Regions from separate parts of the Falsarthrobacter nasiphocae genome, predicted to be linked through region 3. Evidence: riboswitches for the same ligand, from Rfam matches in the RefSeq annotation. Region 3 holds a riboswitch; each other region holds the start of a gene.

Region 1 (5,878 bases), 1.0 Mb from region 3:
GGCGAGACGTCGTCGACCTCCCCGCCCGCGAGGATGACGTCCGCGGCGATCTTCCCGTCCGGAACGGCCACGTGCGTGAACTCGCCGTGCGAGCCCTGGTCCCCCACCGCGAAGAGCCAGGAGGAGGGCTCACCGTCCTCGAGGACGCGGCAGTAGACGTCCGTCGCGCGCGGGTCCCGCGGCTTGCGTCCGGTGGCCGCCAGAATGCGCTCGACGACGATCTCCCCGCCGGTGGAGAGCACCGCCCGGACGGCCCCGGACTCCGTGTGCTCAACGGAGACGGCCTCGGTCTCGGTGAGGACGCGGACGCCGTCCGCCTCGAGGCAGCCCTTGATGAACTCGGCCTCGCTCGCGCCCTCGGTCCGCATGAGGCGCGGGCCGCGCACAAGCATGGTCACCTCGACCCCGAAGCGGGCCAGGAACTGGCCGAGCTCGCACGCGATGACGCCGCCGCCGATGACAGCGACGCTGGCGGGGAGCGTCGTGGCCGTGGCCACGTCCCGGTGGGTCCAGAAGCGCACGGGCTCGCCGGGGCGGCGGGTCTCCTGCGCGGTCGGGAAGGCCATCGCGTTCTGGCCCACGTCTCCCGCGGAGCCCTTGACCTCGGGCAGGACGCTGACCGAGCCTGTGCCGAGGACCACGGCACGCCGAGCGCGGAACACGGTCTCGGTTGAGGCGTCGGAGGCCGAGTCGTGGGAGCCGCTGGGGCTGCCGTCGGGGGTCTTGCCCTGGCTCTCGTCCGGGCGGGCATGCCGCACCGTCACGGTGCGCTCCCCCGTCAGCTCGGCGATGCCGTGGATGATCTCCGCGCCGGTCTCCCGCAGGTTCTCCGTGGTCGTGGAGTCGTCCCAGTTGTGCGCCGTGTCCCGGCGGATCCGGTGCGCCACGCGGTCCCAGGCAGGGTGCTCCCGCATGGACTCGTGCCGGATCATCTTGCTCGGCACGCACGCGTAGTTGGGGCACTCCCCGCCGACGAGGTGCGCCTCGATTCCCACGACCTCGAGGCCCTGGCCCGCGAGGTTCGAGATGATCCCCTCCCCGCCGTTGCCGAGGCCGATGACGACGACGTCGACCTCCCGCGTGCCCGCATTCACCGTTGATTCAGCTGAGTTCTTCTCCATGCCCCCTAGCATCTCAGGCAAGCCAGAATGTCAGCCGAGAGCGCCCGCGAACATCGAGCCGGCCCGCAGGAGCCACTCCTCCTCGACCCGCGCCCTCGCGTGGTCAAGCGCCCGGGAGAGGTCCCGCTTCAGGTCCGCGCCGTCCTCGAGCCCCACGAACAGGCCCACGAGCCCGTCACCGAGGCTCAGCCCCGAGGCCACCCCTCCCCCGCCGGCTGACGGCGCGAAGAGGAGGGTGGACTCCGCGAAGCCGCGCACCGCCGTCGGCCCTCCCGAGAGCCTCAGCCCGAGCGCCGCGCCGAAGCACCGCATCTGGCGCCGCGCAACGGCGTGCTGAGGGCAGCCCGGCAGCCCCGGGTACAGCACCTCCTCCACGTCCGGCTGGTGCTCCAGCCAGCGCGCGAGCTGCAGGGCCGTGGCGCTCTGGCGCTCCACGCGCAGCCCCAGCGTCGGGAGCCCCCGAGTGATGAGCGCGCTCGCCTGGGTGCCGGCGGCCGTCCCGTCCTCCTGCCGGGCGCGCGCCACGGCCTCGGCGAGCCCCCTCCTCCTCAGCTGCGGGGTGCCGGTCCCTCCCGCCTCGCCAGGGCTGGGGAGCCCTGAGCGGCCGACGACGACGGCGCCGCCCTGCGCGCCCCCGTGCCCCGCGAGGAGTCCGGCCCGGGAGTGGACGACGACGTCCGCGCCGAGGGCGAGCGGCTGCTGCGCGAAGGGCGTGGCCGCGGTGTTGTCCACGACGAGCACGGCCCCCACCGAGGCCGCAACGCGGGCCAGCGCGGGGATGTCCGCCACAGCGAGGAACGGGGCGGACGGCGAGTGGACCCAGATCACGGCGGGGCGCGTGCGGGCCGCGGCGGCCTCGACCTCGTCGAGATCGGAGACGTCCACAAGGGTCTGGGTGAAGCCGACCGCCGGGGCGAGCTGCTCGACGACGCGGCGGGAGCCGGCGTCGCCCTGACGCCCGAAGAGGACGCTGTCACCCGGGCCGAGCATGGCGCGCAGGACCGCCGTGCACGCGGCGCGGCCAGAGGCGAAGGCGAAGGCCGCCTCGCCGCCCTCGAGGGCCGCCAGCTGCGCCTCCACGCGAGAGCGCGCATCCGGGGCGGGGCGGGGCTCCGCGCCGTGGCCCGCATGGACGGCCCTGGTGTGGAAACCGGGCCCGGCGTGTGGGACCTCGGAGAACGAGCGGGGGCGCGCGGCGCTCCGCCGCGCCGGGATGGATCGGGTCATAGGACACTCCTTGGGATCAACCAAGGGAGGCATCAGAGTGAACGGTGAGACCGGGAACGGGGCGCAGTCCTGCCGAGGGCTCCCGGAGACGGCTCGTGTGATACATCTCCATCGGTTCTGGCGGAAGCACCGTTGGGCGGCGAAGGGTCGTCGACCATGGTTGCTGCGGCGTCACTGAGCCAGATCTCTCGGCCGCTCTTGATGGTTTGCTTCTCCGACCGTAGCGCCGAAGGCGGACGCTCGTCAACACGCGGGGCGGATCGCAGGAGTCCGGACGGGGCTCACGAGGAGCCCAGCGGTGATGGCCCACGGCGCGGTCGACACAGATGGGGTCAACAACGCCATGCCCCAAGATTCAGCGGGTCACCATCTCAACAAAATATCCATAGGAAACCAGGGCTGGAATTGCCACGAAAGACACGATAGCCAAAAATACGGCCAGTCCATGCTGCCGTCGGAAATACGCCCACACCGCACCCAGCAGATACAGACCAAAAATGAGTGAGAAAAGAATCACGGTCTCGCGAGGGCTCCGCGTTCCGCGGGCGGCAACCCACAAAAATATCGCCGTCGCCAGAATGGCGAGGGAAGGAGCGATGGATTTCATGATTCTAGGACGAGACACAATCAAGATCCCCCTGCGGTGATGTGCGCGATGCAGCCTGGAGTGAGTGTCGAGGGCCGCCTCGGGGGCAGCAGTCCGCCATGGCCGGAAGCACCGATCCTCTCAGCAACGTAGACCTGCGCGTCTCTGTCCAGGAGATGACGTAGCGAGGAGGCACAAGCGTCCGGCCAGTGCCACAGGCACGTCACCCTGGATCATGAGCGGGCTCTGTCTTCTGGTGGACGATTCGGTGAAAAACTTCCACGATTCACGGCAGAGCCCGCTCATTTTCACATCAGTGGCACGGCCGTGCCAACCACATCATGACGCGCGATCTCTAGTGGAAGAAGTGGCGCGTGCCGGTCAGGTACATCGTCACGCCGGCCTCCTTCGCCGCGGCGATCGTCTCCTCATCCCGCACCGAGCCGCCGGGCTGGACGACCGCGCGCACGCCGGCGTCGAGCAGGATCTGAAGGCCGTCAGCGAAGGGGAAGAACGCGTCCGAGGCGGCCACGGCGCCCCGCGCGCGCTCCACGGGCTCTCCGTCCACCGTGAAGAGCGTGTTGGCGCGCTCAACGGCGAGGCGGCAGGAGTCCACGCGGTTGACCTGGCCCATGCCCACGCCCACGGCGCCCTGGTCCTTCGCAAGGAGGATCGCGTTGGACTTGGCGGCCCGCACGGCGCGCCACGCGAACTCGAGGTCGGCCAGGGTCCGCTCGTCCGCGGCCTCTCCGGCCACGAGGGTCCAGTTGGCCGGGGAATCGCCCTCGGCGTCGATCACGTCAGACTTCTGCAGGAGCATGCCGCCGGAGATCTGGCGCATCTCCACCGAGTCCCGGCGGAAGCCCTCCGGGAGGACGAGCAGGCGGATGTTCTTCTTCTGCGTGAGGATCTCGACGGCGGCTGGCTCAAACCCGGGCGCCACGACGACCTCCGTGAAGACGTCCTTGACCGCGAGCGCCATGCGCTCCGTCACCGTGCGATTGGAGGCAATGACGCCGCCGAAGGCCGAGACCGGGTCGCACGCATGCGCCTTCGCGTAGGCGTCCGCGATCTCGCCGCCCTCAGGGACCGAGGCGATCCCGCACGGGTTGGCGTGCTTGATGATGGCGACGGCGGGCGTCGTGAAGTCGAACGCCGCGCGCAGGGCCGCGTCCGCGTCGACGAAGTTGTTGTAGCTCATGGCCTTGCCGTGGAGCTGCTCCGCCTGGGCGATGCCCTCCGGGGCGGCGTGGTCCACGTACATGGCCGCGCTCTGGTGGGGGTTCTCGCCGTAGCGCAGGGTCTCGGCGCGCTCGAGGGCGACGCCCGCGTACGGCGGGAACTCGGCGGGCTGGTCGTCGTCGCCGAACTGGGCGGCGGTCCAGGCGGCCACGGCGTTGTCATAGGCCGCCGTGTGCGCGAACGCGAGGGAGGCGAGGCGCTGGCGGGCGCGCAGGTCGAAGCCGCCGTTCTTGGCGGCCTCGACGACGCTCGGGTACGACGCGGGGTCCACGACGATCGCGGCCGAGGCGTGGTTCTTGGCCGCGGCGCGGACCATCGAGGGGCCTCCGATGTCGATCTGCTCGACGACCTCGTCCTGGCCGGCGCCGGAGCGGACCGTCTCCGCGAACGGGTAGAGGTTGACGACGACGAGGTCGAAGGGCTCGATCTCCATGGTCTCGAGCTGCGCCACGTGGTCCTCGTTGCGGCGGTCCGCGAGGATGCCCGCGTGCACGCGCGGGTGCAGCGTCTTGACGCGGCCGTCGAGGCACTCCTGGAACCCGGTCACCTCGGAGACCTCCGTGACAGGGACGCCGGCCTCGGCGATGCGCTTGGCCGTGGAGCCCGTCGAGACGATGGACACCCCGGCCTCGTGGAGGCCGCGGGCCAGCTCGTCGAGGCCGGTCTTGTCATACACGGAGACGAGGGCCCGCTTGAGGGGCACACGGTCAAGGGCAAGGGTCATCGGGAAATCTCCTGGTGTCATGCGCCGGTCGCGTCCCTCCGGCGTCCTTGTCCAGTCTAGGAGGTTCGAGGCCACGCCGCGTTGGGGCGCCGGTGACGCGTGGCTTGCGGAGGGGCCCTCAGGGCGTAGAGTGCTTTTTGTCAGTTCGACAACGACCAAGGAGTGCCATGACCGCACCCGCCCCCACCGGGCAGCTGCCAACCGCCGCGGAGATCGTCCAGGACCTGCCCTTCCGCTGGGGAGTGCAGGGCCGCATCTTCCTCATCGGCGGCCTCGGCTTCATGTTCGACGCCTGGGACGTCACGCTCAACGGCGTCCTCGCACCCCTCCTCGTCAAGCACTGGCACCTCTCCGCCGGCGAGACGGCCCTCCTCGGCACCTCAAACCTCATCGGCATGGGCGTTGGCGCCTTCGCCTGGGGCGCCGTCGCCGACCGCCTCGGCCGGAAGACCGCGTTCTCCCTGACGCTTGCCATGTTCGGCGTCTTCACCGTCCTCGGCGGGCTCGCCCCGAACTACGAGATCTTCCTCGTCATGCGCTTCCTCGCGGGCATGGGCCTCGGCGGGTGCGTGCCCGTCGACTACGCCCTCGTCGGAGAGTTCACCCCCGCCCGGGTCCGCGGTCGCATCCTCACCGCCATGGACGGCTGGTGGCCGGTCGGCGCGGCCCTCTGCGCCGCCACCTCCGCCTGGATCCTCTCCGTGGTTCACGACTGGCGGCTGCTCATGGCCGTCATGGTGCTCCCCGTGGCCCTCGTCTTCTGGGTCCGCCTCTCCGTCCCCGAATCCCCGCTCTTCCTCGCCCGGCGGGGCCGAGAGGCGGAGGCCCGCGCCGTCGTCGACCACCTGGTGCGCGCCACCGGAGCCGAGCCGCGCGACTACATCATGGGCAGCGAGCCCGCGCGCGAGAGCTCGCCCTCGATGCTCGGGGCCGTGTGGCGCTTCAGCGCGCGGCGCACCGCCGTGGCGTGGGCGCTCT
Region 2 (5,878 bases), 730 kb from region 3:
CGAGTCCAGTGTGCAGTCGCTCGACAGGCTCGTTCAGCCCCGGGGGCACCGCATCCTCGGGCAGATCCGCAACCTGCCGCGGAGCGTATCAGACCGGATCGTGGCCCGGTTCGACGGCCTCCAGGGCCTCCTCGCAGCCTCCACCGAGGAGCTCATGAGCGTGGACGGCGTCGGGGAGCAACGGGCCAGGATCGTCCGGGAGACCCTCTCCCGCATGGCAGAGCTCAACTTCTTCGAGCACTACTAGGCCCCTCGCCTCAACTGAGCGCCACCCTCCAGCTCGCGGCCTGCGAGCCCCGGGGGTGCCCGCCACCGCCAGACCCGGGCTACTGGGCGTTGAGCTGGAACGTCTTCGGCGCCGAGGACACCTTCCCGAGCGTCCCCACCAGCTGATACGTGCCGGGGTCCGCGGGAGCGGCCGTCGCCGAGCACGAGCCCGAAGACTTGCCGCGATTCCACGTGAAACGCGCCGTCTCCGACTTCCCGGGCTGGATGTTCTTGTACAGGTCCTTCGCGTCCTTGCGGCAGACAGTCGTGGAGAACACCTTCTGGGAGCCGTTGAGGACGCTCAAGTCCATGACCTTGGTGCCCACGTTGACCACGCACGCCTCGCTCGAGATATTGGTGATCTTCAGCTCGAACACGGGCATGTCCTTGGGGCCGTACGCCTCCTTGTCCGGCTTGGCCTCCAGCTGCACGAACTGGTCGTAGCAGAGGGGGTACTCGGCTCCACTCGCGCTCGGCGCCGCGCTGGCAGAACTCGGGGCGGACGGAGTCGCGGAGGCCGTGGGCCCGGCGGCCGGCGCAGACGAGGGCGCACTGTTCCCCGCCGCGCGAACGAGCGCCACAATGCCCGCAACAATCCCCCACACGATGGCCACGAGCAGGAGCAGCACAATGACGGCTGCGATGCGTCGGCGGCGGTACACGGCAGGCGACAAACGGGGCATGGATCTGCTTTCCTCCGGGCGGGCGGCTCTCCGCACGAGTCTATGCGGCCAACCTGGCCGCCTCTTCAGAGCCCCTCCCGCATAGGCTTGAACGGTGACCCCGACAGCCGCCCGCCTCGACTCCTTCCACCGCCGCCTCCTCGACTGGTTCGACGACCACGAGCGAGACCTTCCCTGGCGCCACGACGGCACCACCGCGTGGGGCGTCTTCGTCAGCGAAGTGATGTCGCAGCAGACCCCCGTCGCCCGCGTGGCCCCCATCTGGGCGGAGTGGATGACGCGCTGGCCCCGTCCGGCCGACCTCGCGTCCGTCCCCGAGGCTGAGGCGGTCCGGGCCTGGGGCCGTCTCGGCTACCCGCGGCGGGCCCGGCGCCTCCACGCAGCGGCCGTGGCCATGGTCGAGGACCACGCCGGCGAGGTCCCCGACACCGAGGAGGAGCTCCTCACCCTCCCCGGCGTGGGCCAGTACACGGCCGCCGCCGTCGCGGCGTTCACGTTTGGCCGCCAGGCCGTCGTCGTCGACACGAACATCCGGCGCGTCCACGCCCGCTGGGAGACGGGGCACGCCCTGCCGGAGCCGAGCCTCACGCGCCGGGAGATGGCGCTGGCCGCCGAGCTCCTCCCGTCAGAGGAGAGCGGGCTCTCGCCGAGGTACAACGCGGCCGTCATGGAGCTGGGGGCGCTGGTGTGCACGGCGCGCTCGCCGCGGTGCGGGGACTGCCCTCTCCTCGACGACTGCGCGTGGATTGCGGCGGGGCGGCCCGAGCCGCATTACACCCCGAAGGGCCAGCCGTGGGCGGGGACGAAACGGCAGATCCGCGGGGCGATCGTCGGGCATCTGCGGGAGCGGGAGGACGGGGACGCGCGGACGACGACGATCCAAGCCGTTGTGGGCTCGGTCCAGCCCTCCCCTGAGCCAAGCCGCGTGGAGGAATGCCTCGAGGACCTCATCAGGGAGGGCATGGTGACGCAGGACGGGGACCGGGTGACGCTGTAGGCGTGGCGAGTGCCTGCGCGCCGAACCCCCGTGACAACGGGGCTGCGAAGGCCGAAACGCTCGCCGGGCCGGAGGTCAGGCAAGGCCGAGGGCCGGACCCCATGGGGACGTGAAAGCGGCGGCCCCCAAACGGGAACCGCCGCTGCACGAAAAGAAGTGGGTGAGCCGCTGCGTGACTGTGCGCGGCCTGCACCGGGACGCCGCTCTCACGGCACGGAGTACTACTCGTTGTTGCCGAGCTTGTCCTTGAGGAAGTCCCCGGCCTTGTTGAGCTTGTCGCCGTGCTGCTCCTGCAGACCGTCGACCTTCTCGTTGAGGCCACCGAGCTTGTCGCCATGCTGCTCCTGCAGACCGTCGACAGCTCCGTTGAGACCGCCCTCGCCGTTGGCGGCGTTTCCGAGCGCGTCCTTGGCACCATTCTTGATGTCTTCGAAACCCATGTGCGTCTCCTTCTGTTGAAGAAAGACCTGAATCACCGTGATGATTCCGGCGGCGCCAGTCCGGTCAGCGCTCTTGTTCTTCAACCTAGACCCGTGGCGACGATTCCCGCAAGCACCCCGGTGAATCCCCGGGGTGCGGCCAGCCCACTGCCAGGGACCGCATCGCAGCACCCGTTCAGGAGAGGCGGCGAATCATCCGAGTGTTGCCCAGGGTGTTGGGCTTGACCCGCGCCAGATCCAGGAACTCGGCCACGCCCTCGTCGTGAGACCGGAGGAGCTCCGCGTAAACGGCCGGATCGACGTCGTCCTGATTGCTCATGACCTCAAAGCCATGGCGAGCGAAAAAGTCCACCTCAAAGGTGAGGCAGAAAACCCGGGTGACCCCAAGGCTGCGCGCGTCGTCGAGAAGAGACTCAAGCAGGCGGCCCCCGAGGCCCTGGCCGCGAGCCCGCCCGTCAACCGCCAGCGTGCGGACCTCAGCGAGGTCCTCCCACATGACGTGGACGGCGCCGCAGGCAAGAAGCCCCTCGGCGTCCTCGGCGACCCGGAACTCCTGGATGGACTCGAAATAGGAGACGGCCTCCTTGGCCACAAGCACGCGCTCAGCCGCGAGCGGTGCGACGAGGGCGCGGATCCCCGCGACGTCCCCCGTCCTCGCGCGGCGGATGACCACGTCCGGCTGTGCGTCGGGTCCGTGCGGTGGGGTGAGGGATTTCGCGGCCATGCCTCCCAGTATGGGTTGCGGGCGGCCGGATTTGTGAACGCGCCCGCCTCTGGGTCAATATAGGAAAAGCAGGATCAAGAGACCCGACGCAAAGCTCTGGCTAGTCGGGCGGCAACCCTCTCCCGTAGTGGGGTGCCCCAGATGAAGATCCGGCCGGCGCGGATTGCGCTCCGGCAAGTACGGCGGTTCCTCGCAGAGAACAGCCTCGATCACACATGAAGGGCCCTTCCTCTGCGAGCCGCCACAGTACTGATGCGGCTCACCGTTCACTTCCAGCCGTCTCTGTGGACACAGGCGGCGGCTGACCGTCACATCAAGGAACATCATGAAACTCAAGAAGCTCATCGCTGCGGCGGCTATAGCCCCCATCGCCCTCAGCCTCGCGGCCTGCTCGCCCTCCGAATCCTCGGGCGACGCCAGCGGCTCGAAGGACTCGAAGACCGTCACGATCGGCATCGTGGACATCAACCCCCAGCAGGACGTGCTCAAGGAGGTCGCGAAGGAGAAGGGCATCAACATTGTCTACAAGCCCTTCCAGACCTACACGCAGCCGAACCCGGCGCTGAAGCAGAAGCAGATTGACCTCAACTGGTTCCAGCACATCGCGTACCTCGCGGACTACAACGTCAATGCGAACGACACACTGACGCCGATCGGCCCCACCGAGATCGTCCCGCTGGGCCTGTACTCCAAGAAGCACACGTCCGTGAAGGACCTCCCGCAGGGCGCCGAGGTGGCCATCCCCAACGACTCCATCAACGAGGCGCGCGCGCTCAACCTCCTCAAGGCCCAGGGCCTCGTCACCCTCACCTCCGAGACCACGGCGCCGAGCACCCTGGACGTGGACAAGGCGAAGTCCAAGGTCAAGGTCACCCCGGTTGACGCCACCCAGACCGTGCTCCAGCTGAGCTCGCTCGACGCCGCCGTCGTGAACAACACGTTCCTGGGCCGCGCGAACCTGGACCCGAACAAGGCCCTCGCGAAGGACGACCCCAAGGATCCCTCGGCCGTCCCGTACGTCAACGGCTTCGTCTCCCGCGCGGAAGACAAGGACAACGAGACCTACAAGCAGATTGCCGAGCTCTACCACGACTCCCGCGTCCAGGAGGCCGTGAAGAAGGAGTCGAAGGGCACCTCGGTCGAGGCGAAGAACTCGCAGGCCGAGATGATCGACGTCCTCAAGAAGTACGAGGACTCGCTCAAGAACGCGAAGAAGTAGGCGCAGTGTCGTCAGTTCTCAACTCCTCGGCGGCGGGCACCGAGCCCGCCGCCGAGGGCGCCATTGTCTTCACCAACGCGACGAAGCAGTTCAGGGTCGGCAAGAACCTTGTCACGGCGGTGGACAACGTGTCCCTGCGCATCGAGAAGGGCGAGATCTTCGGGATCATCGGCTACTCGGGTGCGGGAAAGTCCACAATCGTCCGCCTCATCAACGGTCTTGAGCCCGCCACGAGCGGCTCCATCCTCGTCAACGGCCAGGAGGTCGTGGGGCTGAGCGAGGGGCAGCTGGCGAAGATCCGCCCGAACATCGGCATGATCTTCCAGCAGTTCAACCTCCTCACGTCCCGGACCGTGGAGCGCAACGTCGAGTTCCCGCTGGAGCTCGCCGGGTGGCCCAAGGCCAAGCGCAAGGCCCGCGTGGCCGAGCTCCTCGAGTTCGTAGGCCTCTCCGACCGCGCCAAGAACTACCCCGAGCAGCTCTCGGGCGGCCAGAAGCAGCGCGTGGGCATCGCCCGCGCCCTCGCCAATGACCCGGCGATCCTCCTCGCGGACGAGTCCACCTCGGCCCTCGACCCGGAGACGACCGCGGAGGTGCTGCGCGTCCTCAAGCGCGTCAACGAGCGCCTCGGCATCACCATCGTGGTCATCACCCACGAGATGGACGTCGTGCGCACCATCGCGGACCGGATCGCCGTCATGGAGAAGGGCCGCGTCGTGGAAACCGGCAGCACGTTCGAGATCTTCTCGAACCCGCAGACCACCACGACCCGCTCCTTCGTCTCCACCGTGGAGCACTCCGAGCCGAACGCCGAGGAGCTCGCGCACTTGCGCAGGCGCTTCGATGGGCGTCTGGTCACCGTGACCATCCGGGACGGCTCCCGCGTGGGCACCATCCTGTCCGACGCCGGCGCGGACGGGGTTCGTTTTGAGGTGGTCTACGGCGGTATTTCCGCACTGCAGGAGAGGTCCTATGGCTCCCTGACCGTGGCCCTCACGGGGAACGATGCGGCCATTGACCGCCTCATCGCCAACCTCGCCTCCGAGACCGATGTGAAGGAGCTTTCCGCATGACGGCCTCCCTGACTACCACCGCGCTTTCCACCTGGGTGCCGCTGGCCGCGAATGACACGGACTGGAACAAGATGCGTCCGGCGCTGCTCGACGCGCTCCAGGACACCCTGTACATGGTGTCCCGGACGCTCCTCTTCGCCGGCATCCTGGGCCTGATCGTCGGCCTGCTGCTGTACTGCCTCCGCCCGAAGGGCATCCTGGGCGGGTCCCCCGTGGCCCGCGGGCTGCACCTGGTGCTCAACCTGATCATCAACACGGTGAGGCCCATCCCGTTCATCATCCTGCTCGTGGCCGTCTGGCCGCTGACGGAGGCCGTGGTGGGCAAGACGATTGGCCCGAACGCCGCGGTCTTCGTCATGACCATCGGCGCGACGTTCGCGGTGGCTCGCATCGTTGAGCAGAACCTCATGAGCGTGGACCCCGGCGTGATCGAGGCAGCCCGCTCCATGGGCGCCAAGCCGTGGCAGATCATTCG
Region 3 (5,878 bases):
CTCGACGCGGCAGCCGCCGGGCCGGATGAGTTCGACGACTTCACGCCCGGCGAGATGGACGGCGACATGTTCGGGGGCTCGTCCGGCAAGAAGGCCAAGGACTTCTGGCCGAGCGCCAAGAAGCTCTTCAGCCTGCTGGCAGTGCAGCGTGTGGGCATGCTCGTCGTGACCCTCATGGTGGTCGCGGCCTCGATGCTCAACGTCATCGCGCCGAGGATCCTCGGCCACGCAATGGACGTGATCTTCGGCGGCGTGGTCGGCAAGCAGATGGCGGGCAGCGTCCCCGAGGGGGCCACGCGGGAGCAGGTCATCGACGGCGTGCGCGCGAGCGGCGACTCCAAGATGGCCGACATGCTCGCCGGCATGGACTTCACGCCGGGGCAGGGCATCGACTTCGACAAGCTCCTGCGGCTCATCCTCACAGTGCTGGCCATGTATCTCGGCGCGTCCGTGCTTTTGTGGCTCCAGGCCTACCTCCTCAACCGGATGGTCATGAAGGCCGTCTACGGTCTGCGCGAGCGGGTCGAGGCGAAGATCAACGCTCTTCCCCTCGGGTACTTCGACACGCGTCAGCGCGGCGACGTGCTCTCCCGCGTGACGAACGACGTGGACAACATCCAGCAAGCGCTCCAGCAGGCCTTCTCGCAGCTGCTGTCGTCGATCATCCAGGTCGTCGGCATCATCGTCATGATGTTCATCGTGTCGTGGCAACTGGCTCTCGTGGCCCTCATCGCGCTGCCGCTCTCCGGCGTCGCGGCGGGTGTGATCGGCTCCCGCAGCCAGGCGAAGTTCAAGGAGCAGTGGAAGAACACGGGCGCCCTCAACGGGCAGATCGAGGAGTCCTTCTCAGGCCACGACCTTGTCAAGGTGTTCGGCCGCGAGGAGGAGATGATCTCCCGCTTCGACGAGCGCAACGAGGAGCTCTACCGGGCGTCCTTCGGGGCGCAGTTCATCTCCGGCATGATCATGCCGGTCATGCAGTTCGTGTCCTATCTGAGCTACGTCGGCATTGCGGTGCTCGGCGGGCTCCGCGTGGCCTCCGGCCAGATGACGCTCGGCGACGCGACCGCGTTCATCCAGTACTCGCGCGAGTACACGCAGCCGCTGGGGCAGATCGCCGGCATGGCGAACATGCTCCAGTCCGGCGTGGCCTCCGCGGAGCGGACGTTCGAGTTCCTCGAGGCCGACGAGGAGGCGTCCGAGGGTGAGAGCTCGGTCCTTCCGGCGCGAGTCGAGGGCCGTGTCGAGTTCAACCACGTCGGCTTCTCCTACGTGGAGGACAAGCCGCTCATCCGCGACCTCACGTTCACCGCCGAGCCTGGCCAGACCGTGGCCATCGTGGGACCGACGGGCGCGGGCAAGACGACGCTCGTCAACCTCCTCATGCGGTTCTATGAGATCAAGACCGGCTCGATCCGCCTGGACGGCGTGGACGTGCGGGACCTCTCCCGCACCGAGCTCCGCTCCAAGGTGGGCATGGTCCTCCAGGACGCGTGGCTTTTCGGGGGCACCATCCGGGAGAACATCCGGTACGGACGCCTGGACGCGACGGACGAGGAGGTTGTCGAGGCGGCCCGCGCCACCTACGTGGACCGGTTCGTCCGGGCCCTGCCGGACGGGTATGACACGGTGATCGACGACGAGGGCACCAACGTGTCCGCCGGTGAGCGGCAGCTCATCACCATTGCCCGCGCGTTCATTGCCCAGCCCTCGCTGCTGGTCCTGGACGAGGCGACGAGCTCCGTTGACACCCGGACCGAGCTCCTTGTGCAGAAGGCCATGGCGGCCCTGCGCACGGACCGGACGAGCTTCGTCATCGCCCACCGCCTGTCCACCATTCGGGACGCGAGCATCATTCTCGTCATGGAGGACGGCGACATCGTCGAGCAGGGCACGCACGCGGAGCTCATCGCCCGCGAAGGGGCGTACTACCGCCTCTACATGTCCCAGTTCACGCAGGGAGTGGACCTCGAGGCCGAGGAGGCCGCCGCCAAGGCATAGCCCTCAGGAGCCTGCCACGGGGCCGCCCGCGCGTCGCGCGCGGGCGGCCCCGTCTCATGTGGTGCGAGCCGCTGGACACTCGGGGGCGCTGCACGGGGCGGGCCTGGGACCCGTGCAGCGCGCGCAGGGCGTTGCGAGGGGGCGGGGCTTCGGTCCACAATGGACGGGTTAGGTCACGAGTACCAGCTGACAAGCCCCGGCTAGCTGGTCGGCAACCCTCCCACCGCGGCGGGGTGCCCCGGGTGAGGACCTGGTCCGCAGCCACAACCGGCGCGCGGGCAAGCGCGGCCGCCTCGAGTGCGGCCTGGGATCTTGGAAGGCCGCCGATGACCTTGTCTCAGCACACCCCGTCACCCGCCCGCACCCAGTCACCCGCTCACGCGCCCTCGACCCCCTCTGGCGCCGCTTCCTCGCAGGCACTGCGCCCGGACGGGGCGGCGAGCCCGGGCGGCCCGGACCGCGACGGCGGGGCACCCACGGCCGCAGGCGTCACCGTCGTCGGCCCCCTTGACCTCGAGTCAGGCGAGAGGCTCGAGGACGTGAGCCTCGCGTGGGAGTCCTGGGGGACGCTGGACGCGCGGGGGCAGAACGCGGTGCTGGTCCTGCACGCGCTCACGGGGGACGCCCACGCGCACGGGGCAGGGGCGGATCCGGGATGGTGGGACGCGCTGATCGGGCCGGGGCGGGCCGTGGACACCACGCGCTTCTTCGTGGTCGCCGTCAACGTGCTCGGCGGGTGCGCGGGATCGACGGGGCCGACCTCGCTCAACCCCAGGACGGGGCGGCCGTACGCGGGGGCCTTTCCCGCGGTGACGCTACGGGACGGGGTCAGGGCGGAGCGGCTGCTCATGGAGCGTCTCGGGGTGGCCCGGTGGGCGGCGGTTCTGGGCGGCTCGCTGGGCGGGGCTCGGGCGCTCGAGTGGGCCGTGACGTTCCCCGGCCTCGTGGACGCCTGCGCCGTCATCGCCTCAACGGCGGCGTCCTCCGCTGAGCAGATCGGGCTCGGCGCCGTCCAGTGCGACGTCATCCGGGCGGATCCCGACTTCCGGGGCGGCTTCTACTCGCGGGAGCGGCCCCCCGTGCAGGGCCTGAGCCTCGCGCGGCAGATCGCCCACGTCTCCTACCGCTCCGAGGCTGAGCTTGAGGCGCGGTTCTCCCGGTGCCCGCAGGAGGGGGACGGGGCGGAGGGGTTCGCCATCGAGTCGTACCTGCGTCACCAGGGGGCCAAGCTCTCCCGGCGCTTCGATGCGAACAGTTACCTGCGCCTCACGCAGGCGCTCATGGGGCACGACGTCGGGCGGGGACGGGGCGGGGTCAAGGCTGCGCTCGCGCGGGCTGCCGGGGTGAGGTTCCTCGTGGCGAGCGTGGACACGGACCGGCTCTACCTGCCGGCGCAGTCGGAGCGGCTAGCGCGTGCTCTGGGGGCGCCCCATGTGAGCATCTCGGCCCCGAACGGGCACGACGCATTTCTCACGCACGCGGCTCTCCTCGAGGGCCCTGTCCGGGGGCTCCTCGGCACCGACTCGGCAATGTGATCCGACACATATGTGACTGTGATCTAGGTCTCTGTTAATCTCGATCCAACTCGCGGGAACGCCCGTCGAGAGGACAATGGGGCCCGCCCTCACGCCGAGCGAGAGACGACGGCGGCCCACTGAGTGTGAAGGTAGGGCCGCGGCCATGCATCAGCCACGCGCAGACGAACGGAGGCTGGACTCCTACGAGGCGGTCCAGGACTCCGCACCGTTCCGAGAGCTCAAGAGCCGCCACCGGCGATTCGTCTTCCCCCTGGCGATCGCCTTTCTCGTCTGGTATTTCGCCTATGTCATTCTGGCGGCCTACGCGCACTCCTTCATGTCCATCAAGGTCATGGGCAACATCAACATCGGCCTGGTGTTCGGTCTTCTCCAGTTTGTGAGCACGTTTGTCATCACCGCGATGTACGTGCGCTTCGCGAACCGAACCATGGACCCGCTGGGCGAGGAGATCAGGGCCGACTACGCCGACGCCACGGGCCCCGCCCTCGGCTCCGCTGACAAGGAGGACCGCGCATGATTGCCGCGCCGACCATCGCCGCCGCCGTCGGGGACCCCGTCCTCAACATCTCGATTTTCGCGGCCTTCATCATCGTGACGATGATCATCGTCATCCGATCCTCGCGCGCCAACACCACGAGCGCGGACTACCTCGCGGGCGGGCACTCGTTCTCCGGCTCGCAGAATGGCCTCGCCATTGCCGGCGACTACCTCTCAGCGGCGTCGTTCCTCGGGATCGTCGGCGCTATCGCCGTCCAGGGGTACGACGGATTCCTCTACTCCATCGGATTCCTCGTGGCCTGGCTGGTGGCCCTCCTCCTCGTGGCGGAGCTCCTGCGCAACACGGGACGCTTCACGATGGCGGACGTGCTGAGCTTCCGGCTCCGTCAGCGCCCCGTGCGCATCGTCGCCGCCCTGACGACGCTCGCCGTCTGCTTCTTCTACCTCCTCGCACAGATGGCCGGCGCCGGCGGCCTTGTCTCCCTGCTCCTCGGGGTGGACTCCAAGACGGGCCAGTCGCTCGTCATCGCGGTGGTCGGCGTCCTCATGATCGCGTACGTCCTCATCGGCGGCATGAAGGGCACCACGTGGGTGCAGATCATCAAGGCCGTCCTCCTCATCCTCGGCGCGGGCATCATGAGCGTCTGGGTGCTCGCCATGCACGGGTTCGACTTCTCGAGCCTCCTCGGCCACGCCGTGGAGACCACCGGGAAGCCGGAGCTGCTCGAGCCCGGCCTCAAGTACGGCAAGAACGACATCACCCGCCTCGACTTCGTCTCGCTGTCCCTGGCCCTCGTGCTGGGCACTGCCGGGCTGCCGCATGTGCTGATGCGCTTCTACACCGTGCCGACGGCGAAGGAGGCCCGGCGGTCCGTCGTCGTCGCCATCATTCTCATTGGCCTCTTCTACCTGTTCACGCTGGTGCTGGGCTACGGCGCGGCCGCGCTCGTGGGCCAGGAAGCCATCGCCAAGGCGCCGGGCGGCGTCAACTCGGCGGCGCCGCTCCTCGCCTTCTCTCTCGGCGGCACAGTCCTCATGGGGCTCATCTCAGCGGTGGCCTTCGCCACGATCCTCGCCGTCGTGGCCGGCCTGACCCTCACGGCGGCCGCCTCGTTCTCCCACGACATCTATGCGAATGTCCTCAAGAAGGGGCAGAGCGATCCTCAGGCCGAGGTCAAGGTGGCCCGACGGACGGTCGTTGTCATCGGCATTCTCGCCATCGTGGGAGGCATCGGGGCGCAGGGACAGAACATCGCGTTCCTCGTGGCGCTCGCATTCGCCGTCGCCGCCTCCGCGAACCTCCCGACGATCCTCTACTCCCTCTTCTGGAAGGGGTTCACGACGCGCGGGGCGATCTGGTCCATGCTGGGCGGCCTCATCGGCTCCCTCGTGCTCATCGCCCTCTCACCCGTCGTGAGCGGGGGGCCCACATCCATGATCCCGGACGCGGACTTCGCGGTGTTCCCGCTGTCCAACCCCGGCATCGTGTCCGTCCCGCTCGCCTTCCTGCTCGGATGGATCGGCTCGGTCACCGACCGCGTCGGGGAGTCGCCCGCCAAGTATGCCGAGATGGATGTTCGGAGCCTGACCGGCATTGGGGCGGCCAAGGCTGTCGACCACTAGGCACGGCGACGCTGCGAACACCGACGGGGCTCGGGCCAGACGGCTCGGGCCCCGTCGGTGCTCCGCCCACCCGTCCCAGAGGGCGCGCCTCCAAGCGCTCGACGTGGAATATCCGGCGCGCCGGGGCAGTTGACAGGCGAGAGCGAATGACGGACGGCGCAGCGAAGACGGCGCCGCCTCAGATCCCCTTCGAACGTTTGGAAGAGAATATGCAGTTT
Region 4 (5,878 bases), 400 kb from region 3:
CCGCGATCTCGCCGGAGGGATTCGCGACGACCTCCGTGAAGATCGCCTTCGTCTCGGGGCGGAGGTGCTCAGCGAAGTCCGCCGCCTCGTTGCTGTCGACGAACGTGGTCTCGATCCCGAACCGGCGCAGTGTCACGTCCAGCTGCGTCACGGTCCCCCCATAGAGCTTCGAGGAGGCGAGGATGTGGTCCCCCGAGCCCGCCAGCGCTGCGAAGACCAGGAAAATCGCCGACATGCCCGACGCGGTGGCCACGGCTCCGATCCCGCCCTCGAGGGAGGCGATGCGCTCCTCGAACGCGGCCACCGTGGGGTTGCCGATCCGCGAGTAGATGTTGCCGTACTTCTGGAGGGCGAAGAGGCTCGCCGCGTCCTCCGTGCTCGTGAAGACGTAGGACGTGGTCTGGTGGATGGGGACGGCCCGCGAGCCATGCTCGGCATCCGGGGTCCCCCCGGCGTGGAGGGCCCGCGTGCGGAGCCCGAAGGTGCGGTCCTGGCTCATGCCGCGCTCCTCTCGGGGGACAGGGTGGCGTCGGCGGAGGCGGTGGCCTCCTCGGCGCTGACGCCCGGCACGTCCGGAACGAGGCTCGAGTCCAGTTCCGTGCCGTGGGCGCGGGCGAGGTCCGCCTCGAGCTCGCGGACAATCGGCAGGACGTCGCGCCCGAACGCGGCGACCTCCTCCTGGAAGTGCAGGTACCCGGTGAGGAGAAGGTTCACGCCGAGCTTCTTGTACTCGATGACCCGCTCCGCCACCTGCTCCGGCGTCCCGATGAGCTGCGTCTTGAACCCGTCGTTGTACTGGACGAGGTCCTCGAACGAGGAGTCTGCCCACATGCCCTTGCCGTCCTTCGTGGACTGCCCGGCCTCCTTGACGGCGCTCTGGAACCCCTCGACGGCGGGCCGGTGGGCCTTGGCGATGATCTCCCGGAGCGTCTCGCGGGCCTCCGCCTCACTCTCCCGCACGATCGCGAAGCCGTTGATCCCGAACTTCGGCGTGCGGCCGGCCTCCCGCGCGGCGGCGAGGACGCCGTCGACGTTCTCCGCATACCCCTCAAGCGAGCGGCCATTGGAGAAGTACCAGTCCGCCGTCCGCCCTGCCGCGGCCTGCGCCGCCGTCGAGTTCCCGCCGAAGAAGATCTCCGGGTGCGGTCGAGCCGCCTGAGGCAGGGGCTTGGGGCTAAGGGTGAAGTCGGAGATGTCGTAGTACGAGCCGCTCTGCGAGTACCCGTCCTCGGTGAGCAGGCCCCGGAGCGCGGTGATGAACTCCTCCGTGCGCACGTAGCGCTCGTCGTGCTCCAGCCACTCCAGCCCGAAGCCGGTGAACTCGTTCTTGAGCCACCCGGAGACGATGTTCACCGCAGACCGGCCGCCCGAGAGGTGGTCCGCCGTGATGAGCCACTTCGCCAGCACGCCGGGGTGCCACAGCCCAGGGTGGATGGCGGAGATGACGTTGAGACGCTCCGTGGCCCCGAGGAGAGCGAGGCTGAACGAGGTCGCCTCGTGCTGCTTGTCCGCGCCGTAGCTGGCCGCGTACCGGGTCTGGGTCAGCGCGTACTCGAACCCGGAGCGCTCGGCGATCCGCGCCAGCTCGCGGTTGTACGGGAACTGCCAGTCCGTGCGCTGCTCGATCGTCGAGACGACGAGCCCGCCCGAGACGTTCGGCACCCAGTACGCGAACTTCAGCGGCGTCTCCAGGGCGGAAACGGGGGTCTTGAGGGTGGACGAGAGTGTGCTCATGGGAGCCTCCTGGGTAGGGAAGGGTGAGGTGAAGGGAAAGGAGACGGGCCGCGAGGGCGGCGCCGTGGTTCAGAGGCGGGGAAGAATCCCCGCGGACCGGAGCCCGGTCACGCGCTCGCGAACGCCGGCAAGGGCGGGCTCGTTGGCGAGGCTCGAGGTGTCCCCGAGTGGGGTCTCCGTGAAGATCTGGCCCAGCAGCCTGCGCATGATCTTGCCGGAGCGGGTCTTCGGCACGTCCTCGACGGCCACGACGTGCGCGGGCTTGGCCACCGGGCCAATCGCGGCGGCTACCGCTTGCCTCACGCGTTCGCGGACCGCTGCGGCGTCATCCGTGCGCGTGGAGGGGCCGACGACGAAAACCGCCACAGCCTGCCCCGTTCGCGCATCAGGCACCGCGCACACGCCCGCCTCCGTGGCCTCGGGCAGCGTCAGGACCGCGGACTCGATCTCGATGCTGGACAGGCGGTGCCCGGACACGTTGAGGACATCGTCCGCCCGGCCGGAGACCCAGAGGTGGCCGTCGCGGTCGAGCGTCGCCCCGTCCCCGGAAGAGAACCAGCCCCGCTCCGCGAACGCGCCGAAGTACGAGTCCCGGTACCGGCCCGGGTTCCCCCACACGGTGCGGGCGATCCCCGGCGGGACGGCGCCCAGGACGAGGTGCCCCGACTGGCCCGGGCTCACGGGGCGGCCCGCGTCATCCACGACGAGCGCCCGCGAGCCCGGCAGGGCAGCGTGGACGGAGCCGGCGGGGACGGGCGCGGCGGCAGCGTCGTCGCCCTCTCCCATCTCCCAGGGGAGGGGGGAGCACACGGTGGCGCCGGTCTCTGACTGCCACCACGTGTCCACGTGGGGAAGGGGGCCGAAGGCGCGCGCAAACCAGGCGTGGGTGTCGGGGTCGATGGGCTCGCCCACCGTGCCGAGGATGGCGAGGCTTGCGAGGTTGTAGTGGGTGGGCAGCCCGTCCGGGAACCAGGAGCGCAGGGTGCGGACGAGGGTGGGCGCCGTGTAGTAGCTCGTCACACCGTAGCGCTCGATGATCTCCAGGTGCCGGCCGGGGTGGGGCGTGTCAGGCGTCCCCTCGTAGAGGACCTGCGCAGCGCCGTTCGAGAGCGGGCCGTAGAGCGCGTACGTGTGGGCCGTGACCCAGGCGAGGTCCGCGGTGCACCAGTGGACGCGGCGGCCGGCGACGCCGAAGAGCTGCTCGAACGTCAGGCTCGCTTGCGTGAGATACCCGCCCGAGGTGTGCACGAGGCCCTTGGGGCGGCCGGTCGTGCCCGAGGTGTACATGATGAAGAGGGGGTGCTCTGCGTCGAAGGAGGCTGGCTCGTGCACGGTGGGAAAGCCGCCGACGAACGTGTCCCACACCCGGTCTCGGCCGGGAGTCAGCGGGACGTCCAGGCCCGTGCGGCGGACCACGAGAACGGCCTCGACCCGGTTGTCCCCAGACAGGGCCTCATCCGCGAGAGGCTTGACCGGCACCGGCAGGCCGCGGCGATTCTGGCCGTCGCTTGTGATGAGCACCTTGGCGCCGGTGTCCTCAATGCGGAACTTCAGCGCCTCCGCGCTGAAACCCCCGAAGACGAGGGCGTGGACCGCGCCGATGCGCGCGCAGGCCAAGGCGGCGACGACGGTCTCCAGGATCACCGGGAGGTGGATGACCACACGGTCCCCCGGCCCGACGCCCAGCGACTCCAGGGCGTGGGCCGCCTGGGAGACGAGCTCCTGGAGGCGGCGGTACGTCACGGTCTGCCGGTCGCCGGGCTCTCCCTCAAGGTGCAGTGCGACCTCGGAGCCGCGGCCCGCCGCCACGTGGCGGTCCACGCAGTTGACGGCGACGTTGAGGCGGCCGCCCTCGAACCACGTGAAGGCGGGGACGCCGTCTGGGCTGACGGACTCGGCGTGGACGGTGTGCCAGGGCTCGTCCCAGTGAAGCCGGCGGGCGGCGTCGGCCCAGTAGCGCTGGCGCTCGGCCTCGGTGGTGGGGTGCGCGAGGAACTGCGGGTCCAGGGTGGGGTGCTGTGCGGCCGGGGCGGTGAGGGGCCCGTCTGGCAAGAGGGACTCGAGCTCCGAGGCGCGGGCCCGGCGGGGGCTGGCGAGAGCGGCGGCTGCGGTGAGTCCCGGAGCGCCTGGGGATGTGCGGGTGCGCAGAGGCGCGGCGGCCTTGACCACGGAAAATCACTCCATCGATCTTGGCGGAAGCACCCTGCTGAATCAGGGTTGCTGCGGCGTCATGGAGCCAAGTCTCTCGGCCGCTCTGGATGGTTCGTGTTTCTAGAATGCATCGAGCGGGCGCTCTGCGCAAGTCCCCTCGTGGGCCTGCCCACATGCTGGGCTTCTGGCCCCTGGTCTCATCCCGGGGCCGCTCGCCCCTTGCCCCTGGTCTCTTCCCCGCGCCCCGCGCCCCGCTGCGGGGCTGGGGCAGGGGGTGGGGAAGGGCGGGTCTCGCTAGGAGGCGAGCCGGGCGAGAGTCTCGCGGATGCCGTCGTCATTGCGGCGGAAGGCGCCCACGATGACGTACCCGAGCCGCGGCATCTTGGCCCCGGCCGTGTTCCAGGTCTCTGTCACGCGGGCGCCGCCCTCGGCGAGGGGCTCGATCTCCCAGCGCCACTGGTGGCCGCCGGGGTGGGTCCACTCGATGAGCCGGCCGTCCTCGAAGGCCGTGACGCGGTTACGGATCTTGTAGCGCAGGTGGTTGAGCTCCATGTGGGTGACGAACTCGTCGCCCAGGGTGAGGCGCTCCGGTCCAGTCACTTCTGCCTGGACGCTGCCGCTGCCGTCGAGTTCGTGGTGCCGGTGCGGGTTGGCCAGCGTCTCGAAGAGCTCCTTCGGGTCGCGAGCTGTCTCCACGGTGTAGGTGATGCGGTCTCGTGAGGTGACCTGTCGGGTCGGTGTCGTCTGCATGGGGACAGCCTACGAGACGAAAATCGGCGTTTATTAGGAAAGGTCCAGGTTTCCTAATAGGCCAAGCTCAGGTTAGTCTTACCTAAGCGACTCGTCGCTGCGTATGATCGACCGACCCTAGACAAGGATTCACTGTGGACTTCTCTCGTCGCACGGGCCTCCTGGCCTTCGGCAGCCTCACCGCGGCCGCCCTCCTCTCCGCCTGCTCCACCGGCTCGTCCGACAAGAGCGCCTCTTCGCCCTCCGGGTCTGCCGCTGCGGACAGCGGCGCGTTCCCCGTCACCATTGAGCACGCGTTCGGCTCCACCGAGATCAAGGCGGAGCCCAAGCGCGTCGCCACGATCTCCTGGGTCAATGCCGACGTCGTGCTGGCGCTGGGCGTGGTCCCCGTGGCCATGGCCAAGGACACGTTCGGTCAGAACGAGAAGGGCTCCCTCCCCTGGAAGGACGAGGCGCTGGAGAAGCTCGGCGCCCCGATCGGCTCGGACAAGGCCCCGGTCCAGTACTCCGACGCGGACGGCATCAACTTCGACGCCCTGGCCAAGGCGACCCCGGACCTCATCGTGGGCGTGTACTCGGGCATGACCAAGGAGGACTACGAGAAGCTCTCCAAGATCGCCCCCACCATCGCGTACCCCGAGGTCGCGTGGGGCACGTCCTGGCAGGACTCCCTCACCATCGTCGGCAAGGCACTGGGCCGCTCCGGCGAGGCCAAGCGCCTCCTCGATGAGGGCAACGCCAAGCTCGAGAAGGTCAAGAAGGACCACCCGGACTTCGCGGACAAGACGTTCATCTTCGCGAACCTCACCCCCGGCAAGACGGACGGCGTCGCCGCCTACACGAGCATCGACAACCGGCCCCGTTTCATGGAGTCCCTCGGGTTCAAGCCCGCGCAGGTCGTCGTCGACGCGGAGAAGAAGGCGGGGGAGAAGAAGTTCAACGTCCAGTTCTCCGCAGAGAACTCGAAGGACCTCGCCTCGGACATCCTCCTGACCTGGGTCCCGGACGCCAAGACCGCCGAGGCGATCAAGAAGGACAAGCTCCTCAGTCAGATCCCCGCGGTCAAGCGGAACGCGGCCGTCTTCGATTCGAACAACACGACGACGATCGCCCTGTCCGCGATCTCGATCCTCAGCATGCAGTACGCGATCGACAACTACGTGCCGAAGATCGCCGAGGCCGTCAAGAACGCGTAACCCGTCGATGAGTCACCCCGTTGAGAACCCGGCGCAGCAGAGGCGGC

The links. A riboswitch is a leader RNA that binds a small molecule or an ion and turns the genes downstream of it on or off. The one in region 3 is predicted to bind S-adenosylmethionine.
Region 1: another riboswitch for S-adenosylmethionine. It lies ahead of J2S35_RS03215 (trans-sulfuration enzyme family protein); the one in region 3 lies ahead of metX (homoserine O-acetyltransferase MetX).
Region 2: another riboswitch for S-adenosylmethionine. It lies ahead of J2S35_RS04575 (MetQ/NlpA family ABC transporter substrate-binding protein); the one in region 3 lies ahead of metX (homoserine O-acetyltransferase MetX).
Region 4: another riboswitch for S-adenosylmethionine. It lies ahead of J2S35_RS06030 (acetate--CoA ligase); the one in region 3 lies ahead of metX (homoserine O-acetyltransferase MetX).

The regions. Positions count from the first base shown of each region.
Region 1 is NZ_JAVDUI010000001.1:715,918-721,795, forward strand. It holds gene J2S35_RS03210 (NAD(P)/FAD-dependent oxidoreductase) at 1-1,121, opposite strand, end outside; gene J2S35_RS03215 (trans-sulfuration enzyme family protein) at 1,152-2,348, opposite strand; SAM riboswitch class I at 2,454-2,556, opposite strand; gene J2S35_RS03220 (hypothetical protein) at 2,704-2,955, opposite strand; gene purH (bifunctional phosphoribosylaminoimidazolecarboxamide formyltransferase/IMP cyclohydrolase) at 3,290-4,900, opposite strand; gene J2S35_RS03230 (MFS transporter) at 5,068-5,878, shown strand, end outside.
Region 2 is NZ_JAVDUI010000001.1:1,008,149-1,014,026, forward strand. It holds gene disA (DNA integrity scanning diadenylate cyclase DisA) at 1-247, shown strand, start outside; gene J2S35_RS04555 (hypothetical protein) at 327-950, opposite strand; gene J2S35_RS04560 (HhH-GPD family protein) at 1,045-1,947, shown strand; gene J2S35_RS04565 (hypothetical protein) at 2,169-2,387, opposite strand; gene J2S35_RS04570 (amino-acid N-acetyltransferase) at 2,563-3,111, opposite strand; SAM riboswitch class IV at 3,184-3,297, shown strand; gene J2S35_RS04575 (MetQ/NlpA family ABC transporter substrate-binding protein) at 3,437-4,330, shown strand; gene J2S35_RS04580 (methionine ABC transporter ATP-binding protein) at 4,336-5,403, shown strand; gene J2S35_RS04585 (methionine ABC transporter permease) at 5,475-5,878, shown strand, end outside.
Region 3 is NZ_JAVDUI010000001.1:1,737,490-1,743,367, forward strand. It holds gene J2S35_RS07850 (ABC transporter ATP-binding protein) at 1-2,001, shown strand, start outside; SAM riboswitch class IV at 2,173-2,292, shown strand; gene metX (homoserine O-acetyltransferase MetX) at 2,328-3,536, shown strand; gene J2S35_RS07860 (DUF485 domain-containing protein) at 3,682-4,056, shown strand; gene J2S35_RS07865 (solute symporter family protein) at 4,053-5,660, shown strand; gene J2S35_RS07870 (CE1758 family FMN-dependent luciferase-like monooxygenase) at 5,870-5,878, shown strand, end outside.
Region 4 is NZ_JAVDUI010000001.1:1,338,113-1,343,990, forward strand. It holds gene J2S35_RS06020 (O-acetylhomoserine aminocarboxypropyltransferase/cysteine synthase family protein) at 1-499, opposite strand, end outside; gene sfnG (dimethylsulfone monooxygenase SfnG) at 496-1,734, opposite strand; gene J2S35_RS06030 (acetate--CoA ligase) at 1,804-3,786, opposite strand; SAM riboswitch class I at 3,912-3,999, opposite strand; gene J2S35_RS06035 (SRPBCC family protein) at 4,180-4,635, opposite strand; gene J2S35_RS06040 (iron-siderophore ABC transporter substrate-binding protein) at 4,770-5,831, shown strand.